DNA from 3 places in the Staphylococcus lugdunensis genome. Region 3 is predicted to be linked to each of the others. Evidence: riboswitches for the same ligand, from Rfam matches in the RefSeq annotation. Region 3 holds a riboswitch; each other region holds the start of a gene.
The links. Region 3 has a riboswitch for thiamine pyrophosphate ahead of tenA (thiaminase II). Riboswitches for the same ligand answer to the same signal wherever they lie in the genome.
Positions count from the first base shown of each region.

Region 1: linked by a shared signal. The riboswitch ahead of AL499_RS07870 (ABC transporter substrate-binding protein) and the one ahead of tenA (thiaminase II) in region 3 are both predicted to bind thiamine pyrophosphate.
Region 2: linked by a shared signal. The riboswitch ahead of AL499_RS07750 (LuxE/PaaK family acyltransferase) and the one ahead of tenA (thiaminase II) in region 3 are both predicted to bind thiamine pyrophosphate.

Region 1 covers NZ_CP014022.1:1,669,754-1,681,031, reverse strand. Annotated here, with positions in the region: gene speC (ornithine decarboxylase) at 1-1,000, opposite strand, end outside; gene yidC (membrane protein insertase YidC) at 1,805-2,581, opposite strand; gene AL499_RS07885 (helix-turn-helix domain-containing protein) at 2,583-3,689, opposite strand; gene AL499_RS07880 (tripartite tricarboxylate transporter permease) at 3,913-4,146, shown strand; gene AL499_RS07875 (hypothetical protein) at 4,463-4,828, opposite strand; TPP riboswitch at 4,956-5,056, shown strand; gene AL499_RS07870 (ABC transporter substrate-binding protein) at 5,156-6,070, shown strand; gene AL499_RS07865 (MFS transporter) at 6,171-7,337, opposite strand; gene AL499_RS07860 (MarR family winged helix-turn-helix transcriptional regulator) at 7,339-7,800, opposite strand; gene AL499_RS07855 (tRNA-dependent cyclodipeptide synthase) at 7,962-8,666, shown strand; gene AL499_RS07850 (cytochrome P450, cyclodipeptide synthase-associated) at 8,650-9,828, shown strand; gene manA (mannose-6-phosphate isomerase, class I) at 10,238-11,176, opposite strand; gene AL499_RS07840 (fructose-specific PTS transporter subunit EIIC) at 11,192-11,278, opposite strand, start outside.
Region 2 covers NZ_CP014022.1:1,638,664-1,649,941, forward strand. Annotated here, with positions in the region: gene AL499_RS07715 (hypothetical protein) at 1-111, shown strand, start outside; gene AL499_RS07720 (arylamine N-acetyltransferase) at 485-1,279, opposite strand; gene AL499_RS07725 (SDR family oxidoreductase) at 1,420-2,175, opposite strand; gene AL499_RS07730 (hypothetical protein) at 2,279-2,857, opposite strand; gene AL499_RS07735 (PTS transporter subunit EIIC) at 3,105-4,640, shown strand; gene AL499_RS07740 (SDR family oxidoreductase) at 4,846-5,616, opposite strand; gene AL499_RS07745 (acyl-CoA reductase) at 5,637-7,070, opposite strand; gene AL499_RS07750 (LuxE/PaaK family acyltransferase) at 7,083-8,150, opposite strand; TPP riboswitch at 8,222-8,321, opposite strand; TPP riboswitch at 8,419-8,517, shown strand; gene AL499_RS07755 (ECF transporter S component) at 8,652-9,224, shown strand; gene AL499_RS07760 (MFS transporter) at 9,654-11,030, opposite strand; gene AL499_RS07765 (NADH-dependent flavin oxidoreductase) at 11,043-11,278, opposite strand, start outside.
Region 3 covers NZ_CP014022.1:2,378,192-2,389,469, reverse strand. Annotated here, with positions in the region: gene AL499_RS12585 (Lmo0850 family protein) at 162-299, opposite strand; gene csoZ (putative copper chaperone CsoZ) at 390-602, opposite strand; gene csoR (copper-sensing transcriptional repressor CsoR) at 615-908, opposite strand; gene cls (cardiolipin synthase) at 1,074-2,558, shown strand; gene AL499_RS11165 (HD domain-containing protein) at 2,680-3,321, shown strand; gene yidC (membrane protein insertase YidC) at 3,705-4,580, opposite strand; gene thiE (thiamine phosphate synthase) at 4,670-5,308, opposite strand; gene thiM (hydroxyethylthiazole kinase) at 5,311-6,099, opposite strand; gene thiD (bifunctional hydroxymethylpyrimidine kinase/phosphomethylpyrimidine kinase) at 6,092-6,913, opposite strand; gene tenA (thiaminase II) at 6,918-7,595, opposite strand; TPP riboswitch at 7,682-7,785, opposite strand; gene AL499_RS11135 (transglycosylase family protein) at 8,008-8,715, opposite strand; gene AL499_RS11130 (single-stranded DNA-binding protein) at 9,194-9,595, opposite strand; gene AL499_RS11125 (YwpF-like family protein) at 9,785-10,237, shown strand; partial or broken gene AL499_RS12580 (IS200/IS605 family transposase) at 10,577-10,684, opposite strand; gene AL499_RS11120 (ABC transporter ATP-binding protein) at 10,683-11,278, opposite strand, start outside.

The DNA of each region.
Region 1 (11,278 bases), 710 kb from region 3:
TCATTAATGGAATGAATTGTTCATAACCCACCCAAGCTGAGTCGAATAAAATGTAATCACATAAGTGACCAATTTTATCTACAACTTGACGTGCATTGTAAATCGTACCATCATAAGTTCCCAATTGGATAACGGCTAAACGGAAAGGTCTATCCCATTTTGCACGTTCAGGATCCACTTTAGCAACTTCTTGTCTCAAATATTCTTCATCAAAGTCGTGTTCGTGAATACCGCCAATGAAACCATAAGAGTCACGTGCTGTTTGCATATAAACTGGACGGCCACCGTCTTTAACTAAAGCTGAAATATAAACTGATTTGTGGTTGTTTCTGTCAAATAATACTAAGTCATCAGGCATAATTGCTGATGTAATCGTAATGTTATTTGATGTTGTTGAGCCGTTCATAACAAAATATGTTTTGTCTGCATTATAAACTTTTGCAGCATGTTTTTGAGCATCTACGGCTGGACCTTCATGGATTAATAAGTCCCCTAAATCCACGTCTGCGTTACAAATATCTGCTCTAAAAATATTTTCGCCGAAGAATTTGTAGAATTGTCTTCCAGCTGGATGTTTAGCAAAATATTGTCCACCTTGGTGTCCAGGACAGTCGAATTGCACATTACCGCGTTCAACATAGTCCGCTAAAGTATTAAAGAATGGAGGTAGTACATTGTTTTCATATTTAGAAATTGCATATTCTAATTTTTTTGAATTATATTCAAAATTACTATTGTTTACATCTATTATGAAATCTACTTCTTTTAAATCCACTGCGTTAGCTGCATCTTTATCATTTTCGTAGTCGGAAACAACAAATACAGGAATGTCTAATTTTGCCTCTTTAAGTTTGTTGACAAAATCCATATCCTCTTCCATAAGAACAACAGCACCTAAATCGATGATGTCTTCATCTTTGTCATGGATCGATACAATTTCTCTTTCGCTAGTGAAATATTTTCTTGCTTCCTCCGAAGAAGCAACTTTCAAGAATTTCATAAATATAACCTTCTTCCCTCAAATTAATTTATTCTCTTTTGTACCTCCACCGACAGTGTAGTACGATTATCAAAAATTGTTAATACCTTAAATAATTATTTCTGTGAAATATTTCACATTTAATATTACAACGCTTACATACACAAGGCTTTTGAGAATTGTTAAGTTTTTGTGACAAGTATGTAAATTGCATTTACAAAGTAAAAACCCCGCCATTGTAGGCATATTTGTCTATACAACTTGGGAATTTTTATTATAATATGTCTTTAAAAGTAACCAATATGCAAAATATTATTGCGGACTATGAACAAATGTTTATATCTATTTTTTCACAATCTCACATCCGATTTTTGATTAAAAATTTAGACATGTATCTTCTCAAAAAGATGATCCATGTCCTAGAAAATAAATTTTCACACTTCCTTGTATATTCATAATATTTTATATTTATGCATTTAATACGATTAATAATTCAATTCTCGCTTGCTTAAAATCGAATGTTTTTTTAAAAAACTTGCAGTTAAATATTTTGCTATTCTATCTATTCTGGCTATTTACAACTTGTGGCTCAATTAATTCGACTATCTGCTTTTCATAAAGAGGTCGCTTGCTTCAATTACTACCTAACAACTACACATATATGGTCGACTGATACTAAGTGGTGTTGTCTCAACTGTGGAAATCATACCAGCTATAATAAATATTGAATCAAATTTAGCATCCCGTTGATTGGTAAATGATAGTGCCTGTCTTCTTTTGTCATGCTTAACTATGACAGTGTCTACCTAATAATATAAAGATTTATCACATTGTTTTTGATTGTCTAATATGATGCGTTTGGCGTTGTGATATAATTGCTTGCAACATTAATGACGCAGCATTTACAGACCAATATAAAGCTAGTGCTGAGGGAGATTGAAACGCAATGTAGAGAATAAATAACGGGGAAACAATCATCATCACATAGCCCATCATTCTTTGTTCCTTAGGCATTTGTCTGGCACTTAACCATGATTGGACAAAATACATGAACCCAGCAATCATAGCCATCATGCTATCTGGTGATGTGAGATGAAACCACATAAATGTTGGATGACTTAGAATTCCTCCTGAAGTTGGCCATTTTAATGTCGCATATAATCCTAATAAAATAGGGATTTGTATTAGCATAGGTAAACAGCCAAACATGGTTGTTAAAGGATTAAGTTGATGTTGTTGATATAACTGCTGCAACTCTTGATATGCCTCATTTTTTAGTTGCTGAGTTGCTGCTGCTTTCATTTTTTGTTGTATCGGTTCAATTTTGGGTTGTAATTCTTTCATTTTCATACTGGTTATTGCCATTTGTTTTTGGTTATGCAACATGAGTGGCATTAATATTAATCTTACTAGGCACACAATAATAACAATAGCCAATCCATAATTATGATTCAAATGTAAACCCAAATAATGTAGCAACCCATCCATAGGTCCAACAACAAGTTGATACACCAAACCTGTCCTTTGATGTGTATCACTGTAATTGCATCCTGAAAGTAAACTAATCCCTAATAAAAGTATTGTCACATACCATTTCTTCATTTTATTCAGTCCCCTGGCGATATATAAAGTCTAAACGCTTCACAATGTGTTGAAATTGTGGATTATGCCACAATTCTGCAAATCGTTGTTCGTCAGCTACGACTCTATAAAAGTCACGTACCACTCTATCATTTTGTATATTTAATCGCTCACCAAACGGCATTTTTGCTAAAAACATATCAATATCATTAAAAAAATAATCTTGCTGATAATTGCAATTTCGCACAACTCGTTCATAGCACTGACAGTAGTCTTCTAAATATTCTAAAGCTTGCTCATACTCAGTTTGTTGATAGTAATACATAGCCAGCGACAAATTAATACCAATATTGATATATGGAAATAATTGATTGGTATTAAATCCCTGCTGCAATGCTTTAAAACGCTGTTCGATATCACTGATTTCTTCGTATAAATCACGAACCAATATCAACTGTAACTGTTGAGACATTAACATTAGTGATTGATACATATCCACTTGAATCACACTTGAAGCCTTCGCTAAGTTCCCTTGTTGTGCATAAGCATCTGCTAAAAAGAACGCTGTTCCCTCTTTAATTGAACAATCAGGAACAGTGTCGATAATGGCGCCATAGTCTGCAGAATATAGCTGAAATGCTAAACGATAACATTTAGCATATTTTATCAGTTCATCAGAATCGGATTTTTCTTCAACTATATCGCATAATGTTTGTGCAAATTGAATCGTATCTAGACGTTGTTCCTCATTTTCAGCATAATAAATATGATTCATCAGCAACGCAATGATTGACAATAAAAATGAATACTCATTATTGTTATTATGACAACTCTCTCTCACTGCAGTTAAAAATGTCCCATACGAATGATTAGTCAATTGTTTAGACAATTGTTGACATAGATGAGTAGCGTCTTCTTTCGTTAATACATCTTGATAATCCAATAATTCGTCCACACTCATATTAAATAATTTTGCAAGCTTTGGTAACAACTGAATATCAGGCATTAAACTACCATTTTCCCATTTTGAAATAGTTGGCTTTGTGATATCTAAATATGCAGCCAATTTATCTTGCGTTAATCCTAGTTTAGTCCGCTGCGCTTTTATAACCTTATTAATTTTAATCATATTAAACAACTCCTTACATTTATTGTATCTAGCAGTTGAACTAAATTGTATTTCTAATATGACAATATCAAGGAAATAAAGTTTCCAAATAAGAAACTTATAGTCGTATGGATATTCTTTTCGTTTAAAAATTCGTATAAAAACACGGTGTATGATAATTTAAAATACTATCATTCGAAAATCTTGTATCGTAAGTTACAATATTGATAAAGAGGTGATATAAATGAAAAGCATCTTTAATTTCTCATTCGTTCTAGGGCTTATGTTAATTATCGTTGGGATTGTACGTTTATTTAATGGTATTGATATTGTATCTATCTTTGCAATTGCACTGGGAATTATGGAAATATTTCTCTCATTAAGTCAGCGCAAACAAATTAAACGACAAAACCAACATGCTTCAAATGACTCAAAACACGAAAAACCAAGTTTTAAACATACTCATGATAAAGAATAATCATCATTTCAGCTACTAAAATAAACAAAATTTATTATAATATATATAAATGATAAAATAATATAGTCTGTACTAAATAACGCTCCATGTTATCGTTTTTTACGATTGAATTAATGTGTACTTATCGTTTTACTTTATTCAAACTTTACAACTTTTAAATAAGATACGTGAGATTAAGTGTTTTCTCATTTTCTCTAGCAGTATCTTCACAAAAACAAAAAATAAACATATTAACTATTAACTTTATTTCACAAATTAGTGAATCTTTAGCATTGTTCAATAGTTAAATATGCTTATCCGCTCTCGTTTCCTATGTTCAGTAATCTAATGGCCCTAATAGTATAAAGATAATGAATAATACAGCACTCAAAAATGTTGTCGGCATAAGCCACCATACTTTGGTAAAATGTTGGCGCTTAAGTTCAATCAATCCAATCATAGTAGAAAAACCCCATAAATCATCAAATACAACATTTCCAAATATATTCTCTGGTAGTAGCGCATCTAATAATTCAATTAAAAATGCTGCCATTAAACCAAGTTGGTAGCTAATCACTAAAATACGTCGCTGCTTAGATTGCCATTGTCGACTCAGACGCAAATACGCCCAAAGTATTATTACAAGAATGAACACCTCGATGATAATAGTTAAATAATACAAGTAATCATTGCTTATTAACATTTTAACCCTCTTAACATTAAAAAAATTATAAATATGTTCACTTTTAGAATAGGTCATATCAATGCATCATTCAATTATGATATACCAATTTTATTTACTTATGTTGTTATGTTATGTTGTATATGTAAATGATCACTGGGGGTGCAGTAATCGCTGCTGAGAGAAACTTTGTTTCAACCCTTGAACCTGATGGTTAGTACCAGCGTAGGAAAGTGAACCTTGTGCGTCATTGATGCGTAGTCCTTTTGATATCAATCTTTTTCTTGTTAAACACAAGCATTCACTTTTGCTACGTGAATGCTTATTTTAATAGGAGGAGAAAAGATAATGGATACACTAACAGTTGGTTTAGAATGGTTTTTAAATCCAGATCATATGCCGCTGATCATTGGCATTGAAAAAGGCTGGTTTGCAGACGCACAACTTGACGTACATATGATTGAGCCAGAAGCGCATTTCGATGCACTATCTGAAATTGAAAACAACAAAATGGATATAGCGATAACAGAACCTATTCACTTAGTTGAAGATCGTGCTAACGCTAAAGATGTTGTTGGCTTCGCACGATTCTTGCACACTAACGGTGGTGTCATGTTCAACAAAGATAAAGCAATAACTCGTCCACGTAACCTTATTGGAAAACGCTTAACCTATCCTGGGGCACCAGGCTCCGGTGGTATTGCAATTGTTAAAACAATGATTGAAGCCGATGGTGCTACATATCAGGAAGGTGATTTGATTCCTGTGAACAATAGCTTTTATCATACAGATGCATTAGAGAAGGACAAAGCAGACGCAGCAACGTTAATCTTTGAAAATTTCGAAATAATCGAAGCAAAATTACGTGGCTTAAATGTCGATTTCTTCGCTCTTAAAGATTATAATGTTCCAGATTTTTGTCAATTAATATTGATTACCTCTCCACAACACCTCAAAATACAGCATGATAAATTATCACGTTTTATCACTGTCATTAAAAAAGCTATAGATTATATTCATCAACATTTGGATGAAGCGATTGCAATTTATTGTGCTTATACGCACACTGATGTATATGATGCATTAAACCAACAAACCATACAAGCTACAGCCCATTGTTTTACTAATGATTTATCAATGAGCTCCGATTATTACAATGATTTACAACTATGGTTACACGAAAACGATAAAATCGTACAACCCATTGATTCACAACTTTATTTCACTAATGAATTATTATTCCCACGTTATCACCGACACTAATCAAAACCACCCGTTATAAGGGAGGGTTTGATTGTAGACAAACCTACTTTTTATAAAGGGGGGTTTGTCTTTTTATAATTTTAAAAATTATAAAATGAAATTACTTTTTATTATTGAACATCTCCTTAAATATTTCTGTATTAGCATATATAAATATTGAGATTAGAACTAAAGATACACTTGCAAAATAATAAGGCATAAATGTTTGAGGCACCAATCCAATTAATATTGCACCTATAGTCATACCTATATATCTTACAAAATTAAAAACACCTAAAACCTTTCCTTTGATACTTTCGAACCTTTGAGATATTAGAGTTGATAGTAAGGCAGGAACAAGGCCGACAAAAAGTCCTAGTATAAAAATGATGAATGATAAAATTATTAAACTTAAAGTATTAAACAATCCAAATAGCAAAGTAAATATTGAAAAAATAATAACAGTGTATTTAAGTATAATTAAACCCTCATGCTTCTTTGAAATTCTTTTGTAGAACATACTACCTAATATTACACTAACTGTAATAGGTAAAAATAATACACCGGATATTCCTTCACCTATATTGTATATATTGTTTAATAATGTTGGTAAATAAACCAATATTGAGAAATAGGTAAAAAATATTAAGAATCCTAACAATACTAAAGTAATAAAAACTTTATCAGATAAATAATTTTCATTTACTTTTTCTGTTAATTTTCCTATTCCTTTTTCAACATTAGGTATATTTGTAAATGATATAATTAAAAATAGTATCATTGATATCGCAAACAAAAAACTAAAAATCCCCATATAATCCCATTTAGCACCTATACTACTGCCCAATATAGGTGCCAATGCTGGAGCACATGATAAAAATATTTGATAATTTGCCATTGCGGATGCTCTACCATTACCTGAACTTAACTTAGCCAATAAAGTTAAGGTTACAAGTGGAATTATTCCACACCCAATAGCTTGTACTAATCTTGATATCGCAAATAAAATGAAATTATTTGTAATAGCACAAACAAAACTAGATAAAATAACAATTCCTAATCCTGCTAAAAGTACTTTTTTCGAATCTCTAGAATCTATACTTTTACCTAGCAATATTTGCATGATGGCAACAATAAATATGAAACCACCAACTGTTACATTGATCCAAAATAAAGACACATGAAAATCATCATGTAATCTCGGAATGATAGGTGTATATATATTTTGAATTAGTGATACGAAAAACGCTAAAAATCCTAGAATATATAATTTTATATTACTTTTCATTTCAGCCATTAGAATCAACTTCTTCTTTTTTTAGTTCATCAACACTTCTCTGTAGAAATTCAATAATTGTTTCCATTTCTTTATCATCGAATACTTTTAATACTTCTTCGTATTTTTTAACTGCTTTTTTATGTAAATCATCGTGTATAAAAGAAAGTTTTTCCCCTTTTTTTGTTAGCTTATAATAAATCTCCCTTTTATTTTCCTCATTATTCAATTCAACCACTAAATTCTTAGATAATAGTTTTTTTATGGATTTAGTAACTGCTGGTTTAGATAAATTTAACTCTTTGGCAAGAAATTTATTATTGATTTTATCATTTTTATCGATTAACTCTATGATATGAAATTGAGTTAAAGATAAATCAAGGTTTTCATTCTCTCTTCTATACTTTCTTCTTTTATCAGCATTTTCTCTTTCAATTATAAATTTCTGTAACATTAATATGACTTTTCTTTGCATATCCACTTTAATTCCCCTCCAATAGTTAACCAGTTAACTATATTATTATCTATTTTATTTTTATTGTCAAATGTAATTGCTCACATTATATAAATTTGGTATTATTTAATTGTTAACCAGTAAAATGTTTATGGGTTAACAATTAAATGGGGGGGATTAATGTGCATAACTTTAAAGTAGACTTTTTAACAAAAAACTGTAAACAAATTTATCAGAGAAAAAGGCATGTCATTTTAGGTATAAGCCCTTTTACAAGCAAATATAATGAATTATATATAAGAAAAGTTATTCAATGGGCTAATTTAAATTTCGATGATTTTTCTATTCTATTAGCAGGAGAAGAATCTAAAAATCTTTTAGAATGTTTAGGTTATTCAACTTCTAAAGCTAATCAAAAAGTTCGGAAGGAAATCAAAAGACAAATTAGATTCTGTGAAGACGCAATCTTAAAATGTAATAAAACTATAACAAACAGAATTCATAGATTTTCTGATTTCAGACAACATATTTCTTATATTGAGATGTATGAGAACATCGTAAATCAATTCTATACAGACTCTAACTTCAAAAACAGTTGTTTAAAAATGTCATTTCAAGCCATTAAAAGTAAAGCCAAAAACCTTAATACATCTATTGAAATGACACATGAATCTTTAGAATATGCAGCACAATATGTTTTGGCAGAACTACCATTCTTTCTCAACGCCAATCCTATAATTAATACTCAAGAAACTTTAATGGCTTATCATGCACCATGGGAATTAGGTACGAGTATTATAAACGATAAATTTAATTTAAAAATGAATGAAAAACAGGGCTATATAATATTAACTGATAGAGGGGATAATTATGTTAAAAGTGTCTAAAAGTATTTTCGACAAAGGATACGAAGTAAATCCTACTTCCTACTTCAAATATTTACGAGAAAACGATCCAGTTCATTATGAAGATTCAATTAATGCTTATTTTATAAGTAATTATAAAGATGTAAAGTATGCTCTTAAAAATAATGAAGTTTTCACTACTAAGACATTAGCCAAAAGAGCTGAGCCTGTTATGAAAGATAGGGTTCTAGCACAAATGTCCGGTCATGAACATAAAGCTAAAAAGAAAGCTATTTTAAAAGGTATGACTGGAAAATATCTTGAAAAATTAATACCTATATTAGAAAAAAGAGTTAATTATATTATTGACAAATTTATTGATAAAAAAGAAATAGATATAGTAAACGACTTTGGAAAAGTATTTGCAATTCAAAGTTCTATGGATTTATTGGGCTTAAACATTGAAGACTCAGAAAAAATTAGAAAATGGCATAATGGCATAGCTAAATTTATAACTTCTTTCAACTTAAGTAATGAGGAAATTAAATATTCATTAGAATGTAGTGATAAATTAGAAGAATATTTGATGCCTTTGATTAGAAAAAGAAAAAATTCTGCTAAAGACGACTTAATTTCTATTTTACAAGAATATAAAGATACTGAAATTTTAGCTTTAACTTTAAATATTTTATTAGCTGCAACAGAACCTGTCGATAAAACATTAGCCTATTTATTTTACAATTTATTGAATAACCCTGATCAATATCAAGATGTCATAGATAATCCTAAGTTATTAAGGGCAGCAATTACAGAAACCCTTCGTTTCAATTCTCCTGTTCAATTAATACCTAGACAATTATCTGAGTCTTTTACTTTGCACAATACACACTTGAAAACCGGGGATACAGTGATATGTATGATTGGAGCTGCAAACAGAGACCCTAACGCTTTCACTAATCCTGATAAATTTAATATTTATAGAAATTCTGAAAGTAGCAAGCCATTCACCACTCATTCTCAAAGTTTATCATTTGGAGCAGGAATCCATACATGCGTTGGTGCATCTTTCTCGTTAATTCAATTAGAAATGGTGGCAAATATTTTATTAAAACGATTAAAAAATATAAAATTAAAATCCATGCCTCTTGAAGAAAAAGGAATATATACTAGAGGACCTAAATCAATGATAATTAATTTTGATTAATTACAAATTGTAGACAAACCTACTTTGAAAAAGGTTAGTTTGTCTTTTTATGATTTTTAAAATATATTTAATAATCCAATAGATTCTTACAAACTTTATTAATAGCCTTCACCAGCAATATAACGTATAAGTTTTTATTACATCAAAATCGAGACTGAAGCATAGAAATTTTGTTTTCTGAGAATTATATTATCACTAATACGAAGGTATAAGTAGTAATAAAAAGTTGAACATTGACATCACAAAAAAGCTTTTCAACAAAGAAACCCAAAACAGAGAAATGCTCCTCACGTGTATACGAACAATACGAGTTCGGTTAAATGATACAATTCGCAAAAATTTGAGGTACAATTTTCGCGAATTGCTCGTTTCAACTCAAGTCATCAACATTTTTGTCTCGACCTCGTCTTTATGGATGACTAACGATTAACGTGAGTTGTCCATCAAATTCAACGTCATAATCATCAGCTGTGATAATAAAATGACTGCCTTTGTTAATTGGCCATTGTTCTCCATCTATAGCTACAATACCTTGTCCATCTATCACAGATACTAGACAATAAACATGTGGTTTCTCATATGGTAACGTGCCATCAATTTCCCATTTATCTACTGTAAAGAATGCGTTTGACACAAACTGTGTCATTGACTGGCCGTGCTTGATACTATGTATCGGCACCGTATTAGGATTTTTCGTTTCAAGATCAATAACCGCCTTACTCTGTTCCAAATGAAGTGCACGTAGTTGTCCATTTTTATCTTTGCGATCATAATCATAAATACGATAGGTCGTGTCTGAAGATTGTTGTGTTTCTAGAATCGTTATCCCGGCCCCAATGGCATGTACAGTTCCAGCCGGCACATAGAAAAAATCACCTGCTTTAACCGGAACGTGTTTAAATAACGTGTCAAAGTCTCGTGCATCAATCTTCTGGGCTAACTCAATTTGATTATCTGCATGAACACCATAAATAATTTCTGCACCTTCCTTAGCACTGATAATATACCAACACTCTGTCTTGCCATACTCGCCTTCGTGTGCTAAAGCGTAGGCATCATCCGGATGAACTTGCACAGATAATTTATCATTAGCATCCAAAATCTTTGTTAACAGTGGAAATTGGCTGCGTTGATCTTCTCCAAATAATGCGCGATCTTCATCCCATACTTGCGTCAAAGTCTTTCCTTTATGCAGTCCGTTTTCAATAATGTTCGGACCATTTGGATGTGCTGAAATCGCCCAACATTCACCAGTAGTATGACTTGGAATATCATAATTAAATTGTTGTTGTAAGGCACGACCTCCCCAAATGCGTTCTTGAAAAACTGGTTGTAAAAATAACACCATGTCCTGACGCCTCCTTTATAGTTGTTGTAACATGTGATATATATCTGCTGTTGATGCTGCTTCAATAAATTGTTTACGTGTAGCATCGTCCATTAAGGCTCT
Region 2 (11,278 bases), 740 kb from region 3:
GTTAGCATGTTATTATGGATTATATCTGAAGTGTTTGATAAGCAGTATGTTAAAGCTGTAATCATAGCGCTTGTTGTTGGTGTACTAACAATCATCGCGTTGATAATTTGAAAGATTGTCTCTTTTTATAAAAAATCATCAATATAATTCAGGACAAATGTCTGATTTTAAAATAATAGAGTTTGGGCCATAATTATATTTTAGGCTCTGAGTTCTATATTGGCAGTAGTTGACTGGATTGAAAATACGCTAATACCAAGCTTTTTTCAATCCTAGTCAACCTTGCCGGGGCGGGACTAAGAATTCATAATGAATTCTGTCCCGCTCCCTTTTTATATTCAATACTTCGTATAGTTGACGCTTTTGCTTAGTGGGTAGCTTACTTTGTTAGAAAAACTGGTTTAGCCAGTTTTTCGGTGCTAAACGAATGAGGTAACTTGTGTATAAAATCAGCATAACATATGTTACCCAATTGAAATTTCTATTATGATAGTTCTAGCCGATCAATCGTCACATTAAGATTAAAATAATCTTGTAACAGCTGACGATAATTTTGAGGTGTGACGTCGTATTGTACTTTTCTGTTTTGTTCAGTCACCGTAAGATGTTGTTGGGACATTGTTACACGACCATATGATTTAGGCTGTGTGATGAGTAAGTTTTGAACAAAGATAGAATCGGGATGTGTCTCATTATAGTTAATTTTATCTTTAAATGCATCAATTGAAGATGCTTTTAATATTGCATCGTATTTCGTTTTCCAAGTATCACTTTCCCATTTTTGGACAAAAAATCTTGTTTTATTTTCATTTTCAAATATGGCACGAAATGTTCCAGATATATCTTGTACAGGTTGACTATCTTGTTCTAAAGTAATAGGCATCGCATGAAGTGGTAAATCACCAAATCCTACATCGGTCACATAATATGTCCCTTGTAATGGAACGACGAGTGACACGTGTGAGCCTTCTAACCGATGTCCCCCGTTTGCTGTGTGAACGGTAGCTGACATCATCTGTGCATCAAAACCTTTAGCTTTTAAATATGCCTGGAATAACGTGTTTAATTCATAACAAAAACCTCCGCGATGGTTGTCGACAATTTTATGGTATAAATCATTGATGTCGACAGAGATAGGTATGCCATTTTGAACGTTGATATTTTCAAAAGGCACCGTATACATAAAGCGTGTTGCATAATCATTTAATGCTTCTAGCGATGGTTCTGAATAGCGTTCAGAATCAATGCTCATATAGTGCTCAAACGCTCGGATATTCATCATAAAATCTCCTTTTATAATCAGTTATAGACGCAATGTTAACAATCGTTATATCTTGTTACAATTATGATGTTTTATCAATTTTTAAAAATAAAAAAACGGGGTAACATCATCCCCGTTTTATTAAAGCAGTGCTATTTTTATAGTACACCATCAGGTTCTTCGGGTAACAATTGACCACCATCGATAACTAGGCTTTGGCCAGTAATAAATTTTGCTTCTTGTGACGCAAAGAATGTTACCGCATAACCAATATCTAAAGGTTCGCCTAATTCATGTGTAGGAATAATTTTACGTGTGCCTTCTAAATAAGCTTCACCTTGAGCTTTTAATCCGTCAGTTAATACATTTCCTGGTTGTACAGCGTTTACAGTTATACCATATTTCGCATACTCTAGTGCCGCACTGCGCATAAAGCCTAATTGACCTGCTTTAGAGGCACCATAGTGCGCCCAACCAGGGTAGCCAGTAATTGGCCCAGTAACAGAAGAAGTAATGATGACACGACCATAACGCTGTGCTTTCATTACTTTTAACACAGCTTGTGTTACAAAAAACATACCTTTTAGATTAATATTTTGAATATAATCCCAATCTGCTTCAGTCAATGATTCGATATCAATTTGTGGGTATACACCTGTGTTTGATGCCAGAATATCAATGCGTTCATATTTAGCAACAATTTGATCAACGACGTCTTTAACTTGGTCATGCTGTTTGACATCTAACTCAATGAAGTCTCCGTTCAATTCACGTGCCGTTTCTTTACCACGTGTGTCATCAATATCCCCAATAATCACTTTAGCACCTGCTTGGGCTAATGCTGCTGCAATGCCTTTGCCAATACCATTAGCACCGCCAGTAACGAGTGCAATTTGATTTGTTAACTTAAACATTCCATCACCTCATGATTAATTAATTTTCACTCTCTCTATTCCATCAAAAAGGTGATCTTAAACCAATTAAATCATAAATGCTATTTGACAATACAAGGCATGACTATTCTGGTAGGTTAATGTTGTTATAACGTTTTTCCAATGTTAAATATAATTCTCGTACATAGCGATGCGCTTCATCTAATGATAAATGTGGCTGTACTTCGTCATAGCGTGTCTGTTGCTCATGAGATAAATCTTGCTTAGTTACGCGTGTATATTCTCTTGAGATAAATGTAATTAAATGTTCGTAATACTCAGTTTCAAAATGATCACACTTAATTAAGTGAATAAATGAGTGAAGTTCACCCTGATTGTTTATAAATACGCTATTTACAATATCAATTTCAGTTTGCACGTCATTTTTAAATGAGAGAAGCGGTGAAAGCACAATGAGATAAAAAAATAGTAAAGCAAAGATTAAACCAGCTATAATCGTCCAATTATCTGGAAATATGGTTCCATGGACAAATATATTATCTTTATTATTTTTTAAATATATATTTCCTAAATAAGGCAATATAGCAGATATTGGTATGGTTGGAAACATGATTAAGACAAATTTCCAATAATCTTTATTAAATCGTTTAAGTTTTGTATATGTTAAATTTGAAAAGCTATCGTTTGTCAATACTTCTTCCATGGTTAGTGACCTTTCTTATGTATGGCGTAGTAGTTTTATTATATATAAATATTGAAGTATAAATTATATGAAATAATTTGTTGTTTATTTAGACTGATATAAAATTAGTTGTTCAAGTGCTATTTTGAAAAGTTTTTTCAAAATACTAAAAAAGATTGATAATAATTTTCTGCGACATTATAGTATATGTGAAAACGAACCCCTATACATACAATGTGGTTCTTGCTTATTGGGAGGAGTGTAAACAGTGAACAAAGTTTTTGAGAAAGCACAACAATTTGGGAAATCGTTTATGTTGCCTATTGCTATTTTACCTGCTGTTGGATTATTACTTGGCATAGGAGGTGCACTTAGTAATCCAAACACAGTCAAAACTTATCCAGTATTAGATGTAGCCATACTACAGAATATTTTTACATTAATGTCTAGTGCAGGAAACATTGTCTTTCAAAATTTACCAGTTATTTTTGCGATTGGTGTTGCTATAGGCCTAGCACGTAGTGATAAAGGGACGGCTGGACTAGCTGCATTGATTGGCTTTTTAATCATGAATGCCACCATGAATGGGATGCTAGTCATAACTGATGGTTTAGCTAAGACAACGGAGCTTGCAAAGCATGGACAAAGTATGGTGTTAGGGATTCAAACGATAGAAACAGGTGTTTTTGGTGGGATTGTTACAGGTATTTTGACGGCTTATTTGCATAATAAATATAATAAAATTACGTTACCTGCTTATCTTGGTTTCTTTAGTGGTTCTCGTTTTGTACCTATTGTCACAGCGATAAGTGCTATTTTTCTTGGCGTTATCTTGTTTTATATTTGGCCTACAGTGCAAAGTGGGATTTTTAATGCGGGCGGTTTAGTTGAAAAAACAGGCGTTATTGGTACATTCTTCTTTGGTTTTATTTTAAGATTACTTGGTCCATTTGGGTTGCATCATATTTTTTATTTACCATTCTGGCAAACAGGTCTTGGAGGTTCATTAGAAGTTGGAGGCCATATGGTACGTGGTACGCAGAATATCTTTTTAGCACAGCTAGGAGATCCACATGTCACACATTATTTCTCAGGTATTTCACGCTATATGTCTGGCCGTTTTATTACGATGATGTTTGGGTTATGTGGCGCGGCATTGGCCATTTATCATACGGCTAAACCACAACATAAAAAGGTTGTTGGTGGATTGATGTTGTCTGCAGCATTAACATCATTTTTGACAGGGATTACCGAGCCGTTAGAATTTAGTTTCTTATTTGTTGCGCCAGTATTGTATTTAATTCATGCATTTTTAGATGGCTTGGCCTTTATGATGGCAGATATTTTTAATATCACGGTAGGACAAACATTTAGTGGTGGGTTTATCGATTATATTTTATTTGGTGTTTTACAAGGTAATGATAAGACAAATTATCTGTGGGTCATACCTATTGGTATTGTGTGGTTTGTCTTATATTATGTGATTTTCAGAACATTGATTACTGTTTTTAACTTTAAGACACCTGGTCGAGAAGATAAAGAAGCACAACACACAGTAGCTGCAACAGAGCGAGCTGAAACAATTGTCCAAGGGTTAGGCGGTAAAGAAAATATTGAGATCGTAGATTGCTGTGCAACGCGGTTGCGTGTAACACTTAAAGATGGTGACTTACTTGATAAATCCACACTGTTAAAGACCGATGCCAAAGGTGTAATTGTTAGAGGTAACGGCGCTCAGATTGTATACGGTCCTCACGTTACGACAATTAAAAATGAAGTTGAAGAATTATTAGAACAATCATAGGGAACATAGTTCAAAATATGCTTTTTCATAGTTAAATATGATATATATAATATGATTTCGAATGGGAGCGGGGCAGAATTTATTATGCATTCTGTCCCGCTCCCCGGCAAGGTTGACTAGGATTGAAACAAGCTTGGTATCAACGTATTTTCAATCCAGTCAACTACTGCATGATGTTCCAGATTCATTCTCTCATAATGTCATTCTATATTGTGAGTCCACCATCAACATATAGAACTTGTCCTGTCATAAAACGGCTCCAATCACTTGCTAAAAACATTACAGGGCCAGCAATATCATCTGGGACGGTATAGCGACCTAAAGGTGTTTGCTGTATCAATTGTTGTTTAAGCTGTTCTTTCGTAGCTAGTGTATTATTTGTTGGATAGACAAGGCCAGGAGCAACACAGTTTACGCGAATACCATACTTACCTAAATCTATTGCTAAATTTTTGGTGTAGGCTTCTAGTGCACTTTTAGCTACATTATAAGAATGGTAAGGGACGATAGGCCGTTTAATTAAATTTGTTGTCATATTAATAATTGAAGCTGCTTGTTGTTGCTTTAAATAAGGTAAGGCTGCTTGTATCACATTATGCGTATACAGCAGTGCGCCCTCAAATTGTGTCGCGTAATCTTGCCAATTCATCTCATCTGCGACTTGACGGGTTTCAGCATTAAATTCGAATGGACGAAAGGCATTGTTTACAACGCATGAGAGTTTGCCATAATTATTCTGTATATAATGCATCATCTCATCTACTTGTTGACGTTGATTGATATCTGCTTGTATCGCTTCAGCAATACCGCCATGTGCTTGACATCGTGACACAGTTTTTTGTGCCGCTTGTGTATTGGATTTATAGTTGATAATAACGTGTGCACCGGATTGAGCACATGCTTCTGCGATGGCACTGCCAATACCTCTACTTGCACCAGTGATGAGTATGACTTGGTCTTGTAACGTAGTCATCATCATTCCTCCTTCTTTGAAAATTAAATTTCATAATCGACAAAATGTTCACTGCTGGATAATAATGGTTGTTCAATATCGACAAAGCTTAGTAAATCGCGTAAGTTAAAGCCACCATCATGATGCCAACCAGCTTCCGGTAAAGTCATTGTTTCAAGACTTGAAAAACGACAGACACCTACTTGAGCCAGTGCTTCAGACCACTGAAACATTTTTTCAGTCGCAGCTGCAATGCCAACCGTTTGTAAATATGAACGATAAGGTGTGAGCAGCTGTGTTAGCTGTGTAATGTTGGTAAATGGCATAATTCTAACAAATCGATTTAATGGACTTGGTAAAAAGGTTAATTGTTTATGGAAGGTGACAATCCATGACGCATGAGCACCTTTAAAAACATGTATATCATCAGTAAGTAAAGCTTGCGTCTCTGCTTGTTGTAACCAATGTGATCTGGTCATACTATCTTGTAAATTGAATGATTGAACAGGGAAAAGTTGTTCAATTTGTTGTAGCTGATGTGCAATCATTTGAGCAACTTGTAGAGGATGATAGTTGCCACCCTGTTGTATAAAAATCATTTGTGGTGAATAACAGCCTTGCTGATCATAGTTAGCAATTTCCCGGGCAATATTTCGAGTTACTTGCTCTACTTTATTAGGAGATAATGTTTCATTGCCTATTAAGGCTAAGCTGACCTTTTCGCCATAAGCTAAGAAACGTTTAGTCACGGGAATTCGTTGAGCAATGGCAGACAGAACATCATTATTGCCGTAACCTAAAATAACGTCTGATTGTTCAATGGCAATACTTTCTAATTGTATCTCGCCACCAGGCCAATAAATGACGGCAAAGCATTGAGCAATAACAGGATCGATTTCCGCAATAATTTCTGCGAACCAACTAGCTAAAAAGGGTTCAGCATGCGGTAATTTACAAATGCTACCAGATTTCACTAATAAGCTACTAATAAAGCTCCATAATGGTAGTCCTGGTATATTGCCAGACCATAAATGGGTGATGAGTGCAGGACTAACGGCCTTAGTATAACCCCCTTTATGATTTGGAATAAACTGATTAAGTATTTGTGGGTTAGGTAAGTCTTCCGCGATAAAACGATGTAGTTGATGCTTCCGGAAAGTCATTAAATAACGCGTTAGCCCAACCTTTATTTTGTCAAAAGGATAACCCGTTGATTGCGGTAAAATTTCTTCAGCTAATTGACGCCATTTAGATGTGCGGTCTAATAATATCTGGATGGCGTGATCAATTACGTCAATGATGTCATTAATCGTATATGCTTGTAAATGATATCTGGCCGATTTAATTTGATGACACACGTTAGTTAATTGAGATTGTGTTAAGTCTGGAACTTTCACGGTATAGTTGCCCACTTGAATTGTTTGATAATGAATGTCTTCAGCCTTTAGAAAAGGGACATAGCCAAGTTGTATGGTCACGTTAATCCTCCTTTATTTCATCGTGTTTAAAAATGACTCAACAGCTAGGGAGCAACCTTTAGCTAAAGCGCCTTCAGTGCGTCCATGTAAGATAAAGCCATCATTTCGTGCTTCACCAATATCTTCCATCATAATTGCAGCAACAGAATTATAATTAGCTAAGTCATAATGAATTAAGACACCTTTTTCTCCATTTGGAACAGGTTCTAATGTGAGCGGATTAACAATTCTACTACGACACCAATGAGGTCCGTGCTTGATTGAAGGTGACACCGCATTGCCATCATCATAAAATTGCGTACTTAATTCTGTGACACCATACATATTGATACATTTATCTTTTGGCACACCAAATCGTTTTTCTAATGTGCTATAAAATTCTGATTGAGGTACATCGCGAGATTGATTTTTATAGCCTCCAGTATCAAAGATAAAGCTATCTTTAGGTAGTTTAAAATAAAGGCCGTGGTCAGCTAAATAATCCAAGAAATGAACCAAACTATAACTTGCGCCTAATAATGCATAAGGTGTTCCTTGTGCTTCGGCATGACGTAAAGATTGCACCACTGACTCAAATTGAATGCCCTGTTGATTAATAAATGTGTCACTAAGTGAGGTTCCAAATTGTTGTTTAACAACCTCTAAGTAATGCGCTAAAGATGAATGGGGCATATCATTAGGGCTAGGGAATAAGATACCCATATCAATACGTTCTATCTGAGGCATGACCTTTTGCTTAAAAAATTTCGTCATAGCTAAATCATAAACATCTAAATCTAGATGATAATTTTTTCCTTTGATTCCGCGTGTCGTACCGCTTGTCATAAAGACATATGCTGCATCTTCTGGAGGAATCGCACTAAAGGTCGCTTGTTTAAAGGCGTCTATAGGTACGGCAGGAATATCTTGCCATTGACGCACAGTTTGAGGTGTCTTGCCTTGGGCGATACAAAATTTTTGATAGTCTAAATTATGATTAAATTGAAAGTTAAAAAGCGTGAGCGCCATTTGTGGAAAATCTTCTGATTTACCGTCAGTAATAAAGTTAGTCATCTGTTGTTTTATTTGTGTAATATCCATTGGGACAGCCTCCTAAGCATAAATAAAAAGCAGGATACACCATCATATAATGGTACATCCTGCTCAGCGGTAATTAAATCTAATCACTTTCCTACGTTGGTATTAGCCATATCAGGTTCAATGGTTGAAGTAAGTTACTTCTCTCAGCAAGATGCACCCATAGTGATGTATAATATTGGAATACTTTTATTATATTGAAGATAGATCGTGTATGCAAAAATAATTTTGACATTGTATTTTAAATGAACTATATTTTAAGTAATGCAGATATAAGTACTAGGGGTGTTTTCGAACTGAGATGGTGTCATCCAAACCCTTTGAACCTGACCTAGTTAATACTAGCGTAGGGAAGTATATAGGATGCGGGATATATATACTTTTTTTACGAGGTTGAGACAGGAACAGCTTATGCTTTCGGAACCAAAAGTTCTGAAACTAGATTGTTGTCTCTCTCTTTTTTTGTACTTTTCTGCTCAATGTTATCGAAGGAGTAGAGTAAGAATGAAAAGATTGACGTTAGCAGATATTTTAGTCACCGTATTAATTAGTTTTATTTTTGGAATTATTTATAAAATGGTAGGCTTAACCGTTGCCGCATTAAAACCACTAGGATTGCATTTAGACCAAATTGCATATGGTTTATGGTTTATCGCGGCGATTGTTGCTTTTCTTATCATTCGTAAACCGGGTGTTGCCATTTTAGCAGAACTTGCAGCTGGCGCAGGAGAAACAATATTATCTGGCGAGTTAAACATGTCAATCATCATGCACAGTCTTGCACAAGGTCTTGCATGTGAATTGATTTTCTTAATTTTTAAATATAAGTCAACGAAAGCATCTGTTGCCATGTTGGCAGGGGCAACTGCAGGAATTTTTACCGTTCCTGTCGATTGGTTCTTTAATTATTTAGGCAATATGCCGTGGTGGAATGTGATATTACTTTATGCGATTCGCATTTTAAGTGGAACCATTTTATCAGGATTATTTGGCTATTATATTGTCCTATCACTAGAGAAAACAGGTGTTACACGCTTGTATCAATCATCGACGAAAAAAGATATCGATTCGTTATAAAGATACAGTGATAACTTTAATTATTAAAAAGAAAGTCTGGGACATCATTATGTTTTAGGCTATAAACTATATATTGTCACTAGTTGACTGGGTTGAAAATACGCTGGATACCAAGCTTTTTCAATCATCTAAAACGCTGGATTATTATATAATAGTAAAAGTCACATCGTATAAAACAGGCTAAGAAAAAGATTCTAAAATAATAGCACAAAGATGATTTATATCAAACCATCTCTGTGCTTCTTTTATATATAACACTTAATATTGTGTATCCCCAACTTGCTTTGCTTGATGAATTTCTTTTTAGAAATTCTCTTTGTTGGGGCCCCGCCCCAACTTGCTTTGCTTGGTGAATTTCTTTTTGAAATTCTCTTTGTTGGGGCCCCGCCCTAACTTGTCAGAGGTATTGACGTCCTAGACTGTGAAAAGTTAGGCTTTGACGTGTTGTTTAGGTATAACTAAGAAAGCTACTATAAAGGCTGAAATGACCATACATGCACCGACAATAAGGGCGATAGTTGCTGCCATATGAGGTGTGTGGTTTATCTCTAAAGTTGAATAAACAGTTGTTACTACAGCGATACCGAATGCGGCACCTAATGTAGAGGTCATTTTAATGATACCTGAAGCCATACCGACCTTAGATTCAGGTGCATTAGATACTGCAGTTGATAGCGCTGGTGTGGCGAAGAAGCCCAATCCCAGTCCTATAAAAGAGAAACCAATAAGAGCAATGATGTAATACAGGATATGTGGTAAGAAGTTTAAGGCAAGCAACAAAATACCTACACTAATTGATATTGGACCAGCCATCAATGGGATTTGTGGGCCTTTTTTTTGCATAAAACGCTCACCAATACGTATCATTAATAGACTGCCTAGCATATAAGGGATAGTAATCAGTCCAGCTTGTGCTCCGGTTAAACCTAAGCCCGCTTGCGCAAAAATATTGAATAAAGCAAGTGAACCAATCACGGTATTTACTAATAAATTGGCAATTGTTGTTCCAATATAGACCTTGTTTGAAAATAAACTAAAGTCGATAAAGGGATGCCGTTGTCGTTGTTCGTAAAAATAAAAGATAAATAACGTGAGTACAAATATAATCATCAAGGTTAAAATGATTGGGCTTAACCAGCCAATTTTTGATCCTTGCGTAATCACTACATTGACACTGACCATCATGATTACAAAGACAATGATACCGATGACATCAAAGCGTTTACCATCGCTAGAACGATCTTTGGATTCAGGTGTACCACGCAATAAGATAATTGCGATAAACGCAAAGATGATAGATAGGATAAAAATCCAACGCCAACCTACATAAGTTGCAATAGTACCAGCGAATAATGACGCTAAACCTGTACCACCATAAGAGCCAAATGACCAGAAACTTAAAGCTTTTTGCCGTTCTTCACCAGTAAAAAATTGATTAATTAAAGCAATTGTAGAAGGCAATAAACAAGCTGCTGACAATCCTTGTAAGACACGTCCTGTTAATAATAAGATAGGCATGTTTGAGATAATGAGTGCTAAAGAACCAATAATGCTAAGGATTAATCCGATGTTGGTCATTTTGACACGTCCTAATTTATCAGATAATCCGCCTGCTACAACGATAAAGACGCCTGTAAGTAATGAGGTTAAGCTCACTGCTATATTAACTACACTCATGTCTATTTTATAGTCATGTTGCACATGAGGTGCAATATTCAATAATGATTGTGCAAAAAGCCAATACGTTAAAATACCTAATATAATTCCAATAATAAGTTGTTTACCTTTTTGATATGAATTTGACATACTCATCACGACCTATTCCTTAATAACTTGATGCTCTGATGCGGTTTGAGCTGCAATACGACCAAATGTAAAGATATCAGCTAGTGCATTACCACCTAATCGGTTACCAGCATGTATACCTCCTGCAACTTCACCAGAAGCATATAAACCTTGAATGACTTGGCCATTAATATCGAGTACTTGAGCACCTGTGTTAATACTTAAACCACCCATGGTATGATGCACGGCAGGTTTTCGTGGTGTTGCAT
Region 3 (11,278 bases):
TGAGTGAAAATCAGAATAACAATCATAAATTCAAAGCCAGAAAATGAGCGTATAAACTCATTTTCTGGCTTGTTTTTCTAGGAATGATATCCAATATTCCTTTTTATAGCAATGTAAATCGACTTAAAGACGCACTCGAACCTTTGAATAAAAGTGACATGTTACTTTAGTTTATGAGTGACTGTTGCTGAGGCTGGCAAAGTATTCATTATGTCTAAACGAGATTTTGTTTTCTTAATATTTACACCTAGCGATGTTAAGTATTTAACCATGTTTTGAATTTTATCGACTTGTTTCATAATTTCACCTCGTTATATGGCCTTTCACATACATACTACCCTAATTAGCTGTCGTTTACTACATGAATTGAAAATTTATTTGAAATTATTTTATAAATCATCTATAGCATGATAGCCAGCATCATATATTTCTTTTTCAAGTGCATTTAAATTAGTTGATGTTTCGAAAGTAACATTAACTGCACGTTCATCAAAATTGATCACTACTTCATTAACACCAATCATCTCTAATAACCTTGTTCGTAAGTTTTCCAAGTCGTCTTCATTAGTCACATTTGTAATATAAATTAATCGCTTTTCCACAATTTTCTCCTCCTAGTCTTTTAGCATCTTTTGAAATGTAACTAGCAATTCCTCCATCGCTTCAACTTCCTGCCCATCGTTTATTTTATCCATGATACAACTTTTCATATGATGCTCTAATAGTTTTGTTGCTACACTCGTTAATGCTGAGCGTGTTGCTCTTATTTGTGTTAACACATCATCACAATAAACATCATCTTCAACCATGCGATTAATTGCCCGCACTTGTCCTTCTATACGATTTAATCTAGATTTTAAATTTGCTTTTACAATTTTAGAATGATGTGCATGATCTTGTTCGTTCAAGGTAAACACCCCTTTATTCAATTACTTACTAATTATTGTATATTACAATGAGCAAATTCAACCACTTTTAACAATTACAATATGATATTTATCAACTACATGATACAATTGTATTATTCATTTAATATTGTGACAAACATAAAATGTTAGGCTAGGAGGTTCTATATGGTTGAATTCTTTTCATTAACTTTGGCACATTCTAATTTACTAATAAACATATTTTTAATTAGTGCTTTTATTTTAAACCTTATCTTTGCCTTTACAATCATCTTTATGGAAAGACGCAGCGCCGGATCAATTTGGGCTTGGTTATTAGTTCTTGTATTTCTTCCTATTATAGGTTTCATACTCTATTTACTTTTAGGTCGACAAATTCAGCGAGAACAAATATTTAAATTAAATAAAAACAATAAAATTGGTCTTGAAATGATTGTTGGTGAACAGATGAGAGCTTTAGAATCAGACAACTTTTCTAAAGGGAATCATCAAATTGTTAAATATAAAGATATGGTGCGTATGTTGTTGTATAATAATGCTGCCTTTCTAACTACTGACAACACTATTAAAATATTTACAGATGGCAAAACAAAATTCGATTCGCTCATTGATGATATCAATCATGCGAAAGATTATATACATATTCAATATTACATTTTTAAAAGTGATGACTTGGGTCATAAGATATTGACAGCTCTCGAACATAAGTTGGATGAAGGATTAGAAATTAAAATGCTATACGATGATATGGGTTCACGTGGGCTTAGAAAGAAAGATTTAAAGCATTTTCGAAACAAAGGTGGCAAAGCTGAAGCCTTCTTCCCTTCTAAATTACCATTGATTAACTTGCGTATGAATAACCGTAACCACCGTAAAATTGTCGTTATAGATAGCAAAATTGGTTATGTTGGTGGTTTTAATGTTGGCGATGAATATATTGGAAAATATAAAAAATTCGGTTACTGGAGAGATACACATCTACGCTTAGAAGGAGATTCTGTAAACGCCTTACAATTAAGGTTTATACTTGATTGGAATTCTCAAGCTGCGCGTGACAATATTGAGTACAGTGATCGTTATTTCCCAGATGTAAATTCAGGAGGCCAAAAAGGTGTACAAATTGCTTCTAGTGGACCAGATGAAGATTGGGAACAAATTAAATATGGTTATTTAAAAATGATTTCATCTGCGAAAAAATCAATCTACATACAATCACCATATTTCATTCCTGACCAAGCCTTTTTAGACTCTATTAAAATCGCAGCACTGGGGGGTGTTGAAGTTAATATAATGATACCAAGTATGCCAGATCATCCATTCGTTTATTGGGCTACATTAAAAAATGTCGCCTCTCTATTAGAAGCTGGCGTAAACATTTATCAGTATGACAATGGTTTCTTACATTCCAAAACTGTTGTTATCGATGATGAAATTGCTAGTGTTGGAACAACAAATATGGATCATCGAAGCTTCACACTTAACTTTGAAGTAAATGCCTTTATTTACGATGTGGATGTTGCACATCAATTGAAAACAGCCTTTATAGAAGATATGAAAGTTTCTTATAAATTGACACAAGAACTTTATAATCAACGTGGCTTAATTATTAAATTTAAAGAGGGTATTTCTCAATTATTATCCCCAATATTATGACACAAGTCACATCATTTTAATGATAAGCTTGCCTGTTGAATGTAGCTTACATTTAGCTTTAATCAGTACTATATGAGCTAATATATTTAATTATATCTGAAGAGATTTAAAGGAGTATATAATGAATTTAAAAGCGCAACTTGATTTATGTAGACAATATATGTTGGATTTTCATGCTCATGATTATAGCGGCCATGATATTGCACATGTTGAAAGAGTAACTTCCTTAGCATTAAAAATCGCTAAAGCAGAGCAATGTCAACGTATAGATATTGTTGAAATAGCTAGTCTATTGCATGATACAGTTGATAGTAAACTAACGACTAGTGATGCTGCAACAATAAAACTAGAAAATTTTTTATACTCTATTGATCTCGATACATTAACAATTAATGAAATTATTTTTATTATTAAACATTTAAGCTATCGCAACGGAGAAAATAATCAAATTCCCCTTTCTTTAGAAGGACAAATTGTTAGAGATGCTGACAGACTTGATGCAATTGGTGCTATAGGTATCGCTAGAGCATTCCAATTCGCCGGGCACTTTAATGAACCGATGTGGACAGAGTTACCAACTTCATCAATACCTTCAGCAGATGAAATAACAACCTTTGAACCATCAGCGATACGTCATTTTTACGATAAATTGCTAAAATTAAAGGATTTAATGCATACTGAAACAGCACGTAATATTGCCATACAACGCCATGATTTCATGAAACAGTTCATCAACCAATTTTTTGATGATTGGTATCAATAATAATGCAGTCGAGATAAACGTATTTTGGGTTTGAGCAGAATAGACAACTTACACTATACACTACCAATGGAAACTTCAATTCTTATTCCTACAAATAATATTTCTCGATATGTATGAAACAATCCCAGATAATGAATTCAATCATCATCGTGGTGCAACATCATATCATCCAAAAATGATAACGAGCTGTACATTATCTAATACACAAGGTAAAAGACAATTTCTATCAAATAATTTTAATAGAAATTGTCTTTTTACATTGTTTAAGAACTTAATGTCCTAGCCCCCTAAGTAAACACACCGATAATACGTATTTTTGTAAATAAAGAAGCCAGTAAATGAATTTACAAAACTCATTTACTGACTTCTTTTTCTATGAATTCTTATTTTTTCTTTTTATTATTTTTTGAGACTACTTGTGTGTTTTTACCTTTTTTTGTTCCTTGATTTTTTTCTTTTTCATATTGTTTAATCATTGGTGCTACTTCTTCTTTAGCACGTTTTGAATAATACATGTTAGCGAAGTATGTTTGAACAATCAAGAAAGCGGCGCTGACTGACCAATATAAGCCAAGTGCTGCGGCTGATTGATATGAAATCCATATAATCATGATAGGTGACACAATCATCATCATATATGCCATTTGACGTTGCTCATCTGGCATCGTTTTCGTTGAAATGTAAGATTGAATAAAATATAGTACCCCGGCAATAGCTGTAATCCAAATATCTGGTTTAACTAAATTAAACCATAAAAAATGTGGGTGGTGTGTAATTCCACCGCCAATTTGATATCTAAGTACAAAATATAATCCCATGACGATTGGCATTTGAATTAAAACTGGTAAACAGCCTAACATACTTGCCATTGGATTGATATCATATTTTTTATAAACCTGCATCATTTCTTGATTAGCTGCCATTTTTTCTTCTTGAGTTCTTGCACGTTTAACTTTTTCTTGTACTTCACTTACTTCAGGTTTGGCCACTTTCATTTTTTCACGCATCATATGACTATTTTTATAGTTTGATAACATGAACGGTAATAAAACAATCCGAATAACTAAAACTAATACAATGATAGCTAAACCATAATCATTATTAAAAATGCCTGAACCTAACCAATGTAGTATCTTTTCCATTGGATCTACGAATGTATTATAGAAGAAACCCGTGCGATTTCCTTGCTTAGAGTAGTCACACCCTGCTAAAAAGACCATTATCCCTAGAAACAAAGGTAGTAGTGCTTTTTTCTTCATTTTTCCACCTCTATTATGTTATTTCACATAGATGTTATTTTATCATACTAATACTACAGTAGAAAACAATATGTGGAAAAATTTCTTTGTTAATTATAATAACTTAAGAATTTATTAACAGTGCTGTCAATATTTTGACTTCTAGCGATAGCTGATATAACTGAAATTCCATCCGCACCTGCATCAACTACTGCTTGTGCATTATTTTCGGTCACACCACCAATAGCCACGATTGGAAAATTACCTATTTCTTTTCGTAACGTTAGAATCATTTCAGGACCTACTGGTGTACTAGCATCAGACTTTGATGGTGTCTGGTATATAGGGCCAACCCCAATATAGTCGACATGTGTTAAGTCAGAATGTTTCAATTCATCTAGATTGCTCACGCTTAAACCAATAATTTTATCATGAAATTGTTCAAAAAAGTCTTCAACTTTGGCGTCATCTTGACCTACATGTATACCATCAGCTTGTACTTTTAAAGCAAGTGCAACATTGTCGTTAACAATAAATGGCACCTGATAGTTATGGCAAAGTTCCTTTAATTTTAATGCCAGTTGTTCTATCTCTTTGTCTTGAGATACTTTTGATCCTTTTTCTCTAAATTGAAACATTGTAACTCCAGACTCTAAAGCTTGTGTTACTACCTGTTCTAAACTTTTCCCTTCATGTATATCTTGTGTACCGCATATAAAATATACTTTTAAATCTGTACTTTTAAACATTTCTATACCTCTAATCTTCTAACATTTTGTTGATATAATTCATAGGTCATTTGGTACATATGATCTAATAATTCTGTTTGAAAACTTCCTGGTCCCTGACAATGTGGACTTTGTTCAGCAAGTTCGGCGGCGATATTATAGAAACTTATTGCCTCTTCAAGCTGTTGTAATGATGGGTGTATGTTGCCGAATAAAAAGCTGGCAATAATGCCTCCTAATAAACATCCTGCGCCAGTCACTTTGGCTAATAATGGTGAGCCATTAGATAATTGAACGATTTGATTATCTTGAACAATAATATCGTCTTTTCCGGTTATCACAATGGCAGTTTGATATTTTTGGTATGCTTTTTTAGCAATTGCTATGGTGTCAAGATTGCTTGCTCCATCTGTACCTTTCATTGTTGTATTCATATCAACAAGCGTCAATACTTCAGAAGCATTTCCCTTAATAACAGAAACTTCTACTTCAGCTAAAAAACGTTCACAAAAGGTTTTGCGATATGTTGATGCCCCTACAGCTACTGGATCAAAAACAATTGGCGTTCCTTGTTTATTGGCAATTCTCCCAATCTTAATAATATCCTCTTCATTCGCTTTTGTGAGTGTACCAATATTGATTAACAATGCTTGAGCAACTTTATAAAACGCTTCTGCCTCTTCAGGTGCTTCACTCATTGCCGGACTTGCACCCATACTTAACAATCCATTAGCAGTGAAATTTTTCACAACATCATTCGTATAACAAACAATTAAAGGATTATCTTCACGTAATTTTTCTAAATTATTCATCATCTAGTCCTACTTTCTTTAAGTATGCAAAATGGTTTACTGGCCCTCTACCTTGACCTATTTCAGGTGTATATTCAATGCTTAAAGATATGAATTTCTTTGCCTTTTTCACAGCTTCATAAATTGAGCGACCTTTAGCTAATTCTGCAGCGATAACAGCAGAAAATGTACAGCCCGTACCATGCGTATGCGGAGTGTTAAAACGTTGATTTTCAAATGTATAAACATCATCTTTTGTAAACAAATAATCTTTAGCAATATTTGGGTCTTCGGAATGACCACCTTTAATTACAACACCTTTACTACCAATATCATTGATGAATATATTACCTGCCTTATAAATATTCGCTTCACTATCAATTTTAATACCTGTAATTTCTTCAGCTTCCGGAATATTCGGTGTAACAACATCAGCTAAGGGTAACAATGTTGACTGTAAATGTTTTTTAGTATCATCATCCATAAGTGAATCGCCACTTTTAGCTAACATCACTGGATCGATGACATATGGAATGTCTGCATATTTTGTAAGGTAGTCACGTACTAGTTCCATCGTGTCTTTAGTTGCAATCATGCCTGTTTTAATTGCTTGAGGTAACTCATCATCAAATACGCTATCCAATTGTTCTTTAACCCATGATGTTTCCAGATTATGAATGTGTTGAACACCTTTCGTATTTTGAGCAACGATGCTTGTAATGGCAGCCATACCATAAACACCACAAGAATGAAATGATTTTAAATCTGCCATAACGCCAGCACCACCTGAGGGATCAGTACCTGCAATTGTAAGCGCAATTTTCGGTTTATTCATGCTTTTAACCTCCAAAGTTCCATTGTTCATTCGTATATGCCATATTAAAGAAATGTCTCTCATGAATCGTACTTTGTAAAAAGCTTTCTTTAATTTGTTGTTTTTCTACGTCTGAGCTGTTTTCTGTTAATTGATCTAGCAGCTGATCAAAAACATTTATAAGTTCTCTCATTTCTGTGCTATAAAATTCAAACCATTTAGATAAATTTGTAGCTTTGTTTAATTCAGGGTCTTCTATTGCTCTTAATGCAATCACTTCATAAACATATGGACAAGGTGCCATAGCTGCAATTGCATAGGCCGCATTTTCATGCGTATAAGCATGATAATACATATGTTTAATATAATGATCTCCACTTGGCGGCCAAACCTTTTCTTTAATAATTTCTTCATACGGCTCGTTTATATAATCCGCCAATATTTCATGTGCTTCAACTTCCCCTTCAGTTAAAAACTCAATTTGTTCAACAAGAAATTTAATACTTTCAATATCAGTAACTTTAGGAATAAGTAATGCGTATATATTCATAAATTCTTTTAAATAGGATGCGTCAGCTCTTAAATACTGTCTGATTGCTTCTTTAGAAATTGTTCCCTTTAATAAGTCTTGTATGAAACCATCTTGATAAATTTCATCAATAATTGGTTGTGATGCTTGTTTAATTTCATCTGAAAATTTCACTTGTATTGCCTCCCAGTATAAGTCTTTAAAAAATAAAAACTACATTTCAACGTAGAAATGTAGTTCATCCCAAACAATATAATGGCAGATTATTGTTGCTACTTTCCTACGTTGGTTCTAACCAAATCAGGTTATAAGGGTCTGACTAATTTCGTCATCTCAGCCAATAAAGGCTCCCCTAGTAGTTTCCTATTACATTTAACATATCAAAGCCAAACTCATTAATCAAATGTAAAGCAACCATGTCATACCTCTAGATACATATCATCATATTCATTTTTAAATGTGTTAACTTCAAATACAAAATTTAATTATTGAAGACAGTCAAAATAATAGCTGATATATCTTTTAATATAAATAGAACCCACCTCATGATTATGAAGTGAGTTCAGAATTTAATTTAGGTTGGGCCCTAAGCTGTTGTCCAGTGGCCTGCACCTTCTGTATCATATAATTTTTGTGCTGCAGCATCTTGAACATGTTCTGGAGCATTAGCTGGTGACACACCTTTATATTCAGATGGCGCTACATGATTCCATGTTGACTGCATAAATTGATATTTACCTGCTGCACCAGATGATGGATTAACTGCATGAATATCTCCACCAGATTCACGTTGTGCTATTGCTTTCAAGTGACTGTTAACATTAACTGATGAATGACTTGAAGCTTGGCTTGCTGAACTTGACTGACTATGAGATGTTGCTTGTGTTTGTGGTTGTTGTGTTGATTCGCTTTGAGGTGCTTGCTCAGTTTGAGCTGGCTGAGCTGATGTTGATTGTTGAGTTGCAGCACCTTGAGATGATGACATTGTTCCTTGTTGAGCTTGTGAATTCATTGTTGTATCATCAGCTGCACCATTTGATGGATAGTATTGCCATTCAAAATAAGTACCATCAGAAGCAAAGTGATAAGTAGTCCCTTCATAATTGAATGTAAAATCATACGCTCCTGATTGTACAGGCTTTTCATTTAATGATTGATCATTTGATTGTGCTAATTGTGCTAACTCAGCTTTAGTATTGACATTTAATTCACTCGCATCTGCATCATGACCTGCATTTCCTGCTACTAAACCTAAGCCTACTGCTAGAGATGATGCAATAATTGTTTTTTTCATAATTATATATCCTCCTAAATTTGAGTTCATTTCATATTTAAATTTACAATTCATAATGTAACATCCATAAAAAATAAGCAGGTTACAGTGAAATAAAAATAACTGGTAAAAATTTACAAAGACATTACAAAAACAAAGAAATAATTATACATACCAAATACGTAAAAAATACTTTGATGCAGGACTAAAAAATCTATAAATTCCAATTACCTGTGTAATATTTTGAAATTTGTCAGATTATTGTGTGAGTTTAACAGATATTCTCATATAGAATATGATTGTAATATATGTATATTATTTAATACTTCTTCAATAAACAGCTAGGAAAATATAGCAAAATTTAGCACAATTCACCATATTTCCCATCACTGTTAAGCATAATTGAAAGGATTTATATTAAAGAAGATTATTGGGAGTATGAATAACTAGTCGGATATAATTTATGGATAAAATTTGAGTTTTAATATTGAAAAAGCAATTATTCGATATTTAAGAGTTTCATTTCATCAACTGAAAAAGGTTGAATATTAGTAGTTGGATGTTCTTCGAGGATTTCGTGTGTTTTGCCTTTAGAGGACATGAATTTAATAGTTTCTACGTATAATTCTGTAACAAAATGTGTTTGTTGGTCTTTAGTATACTTTCTTGAGCGCATTTGACCTGTAATACCAACCAATGATCCCTGACTGGTATACTTTTCAATGTTAGTAGCAGTCCTACCATATGCTTTACATAGAATATAATCTACGATTTGCTCGTTGTTATCATCTTTATAATTTCTTTCCGTAGCCACACAAAATGTAGCAATTTTAACCTCCTCTTTCTCGTATATTTGGGCATCTTTAGTTAATCGTCCAACGATTACGATTTTATTTAACATGTGTCACCTCCTTTGATTAGTTATAGTTTATGTATTTCTAATGCTAAAGTCAAAACGGTATAATTTTAATTTTACTTACGCTTTACCGCTAAAATTTGTTATATTTAAAGAAAATAATGTATTTTAGAACACGTACAACTTAAAAATATTATTTTTTATAAAATTGAGAGCCAAAAGGGATGATGAGATATGAAGACATTTAAAGCTGTGCGCTTTCAAATAGTAAATCAAAACGGTGGTATCACTGAGTATGAATTAGAAGATGGTGTAATCATTAATAAAGAAAATAGCGGTACTGGATGGTTGCTAGAAATCGTTATTTCAAATGATCATTATGAACAGATGAAGCAATATCAAGAAGAACAAACTTTATTAGACATTCGTGTAGTTATCACAAGACCGGCTAATGATCCAGCATTATTTGATGCTACAATTAAGCATATTGTTAACTTTGAAACAAAAATGTCAATTGTATTAGAGTGTCACATATACACTTTGAGACAAGTTTATGCAGAAAGTTTATTAGAACAATTAATAGATGATGGTTTATCAGGAGAAGCATTAAAAACAACATTCAAACGTATGATGCAATCTAAACCTAAACTAAAAGATGAAAAATTTGAACGTGATAATACATTATAAAAGACATTTTAATATAAATTCACATATATAAACTTCGACGAGACACTAGAGTAAATAGACAAGCTGAGGAGACCCCGACAGAGAGAATTTCGAAAAGAAATTCACCAAGCAAAGCAAGTTGGGGCGGGACCACAACAAAGAGAAATGCGCTTCGCATTTCAACAAACAAAGCAAGCTAGAGTGGCTGAAGCTGTCTCCTAAGCAAGCGAGCCAATTATATGAATTATTGTAAATATAGAATCAAAACCACCCGTGTTAATGGGTGGTTTGTTCTGCGGCTATACCACTTCCATACTGGCCAGCCCTAAAAGGGTACTGACAACTCAGCCAACTGCACTACTATTCCAGCAACCCTAAAGGGTTACTATTTTTTCTTTCTTCCATTGAATTTTGATCTGCAACGATATCCTCTTGTAATTGATTTCGTATATAATTTTCAATTACCTCAATATACAAATTCTTCTGCTAACCTTGTTTTTTCTAATAAATCATTATAAAGCTTTGATTTTCCCAATAATTCTTTATGACCACCTATACTTTCTACATAGCCATTTTCAAGGATTACAATTTTATCTACATTTTCAATAGATTTTAATCTGTGAGAAATAATAATAACCGTTTTATCTTTTATTAATTTATTTAAACTCTCTTGAATTTTCTTTTCATTGTCCACATCAAGACTTGCTGATATTTCATCTAAGATAAGAATTGGTGCATCTTTTAAAAAGGCTCTTGCAATGGAAAGTCTTTGTCTTTCTCCACCTGAAAGTTCTGCTCCGTTTTCTCCTATAACTGTATCAAAGCCCTTTGGAAGTTTTTCTATAAAATCCATACAATTTGCAAAAATTGCAGCTCTTTTTACTTCTTCATCACTGGCATCTTTTTTACCTATACGGATATTTTCTAATATCGATGTATTAAATAGGGTAACATCTTGAAAAACAATAGAAGTTTTCTTAAATAAAGAGTCTGTGGATATATTTTTTATATCTTTTCCATCTATTAAAATCTCTCCTTTATCATAATCATATAATCTTGAAA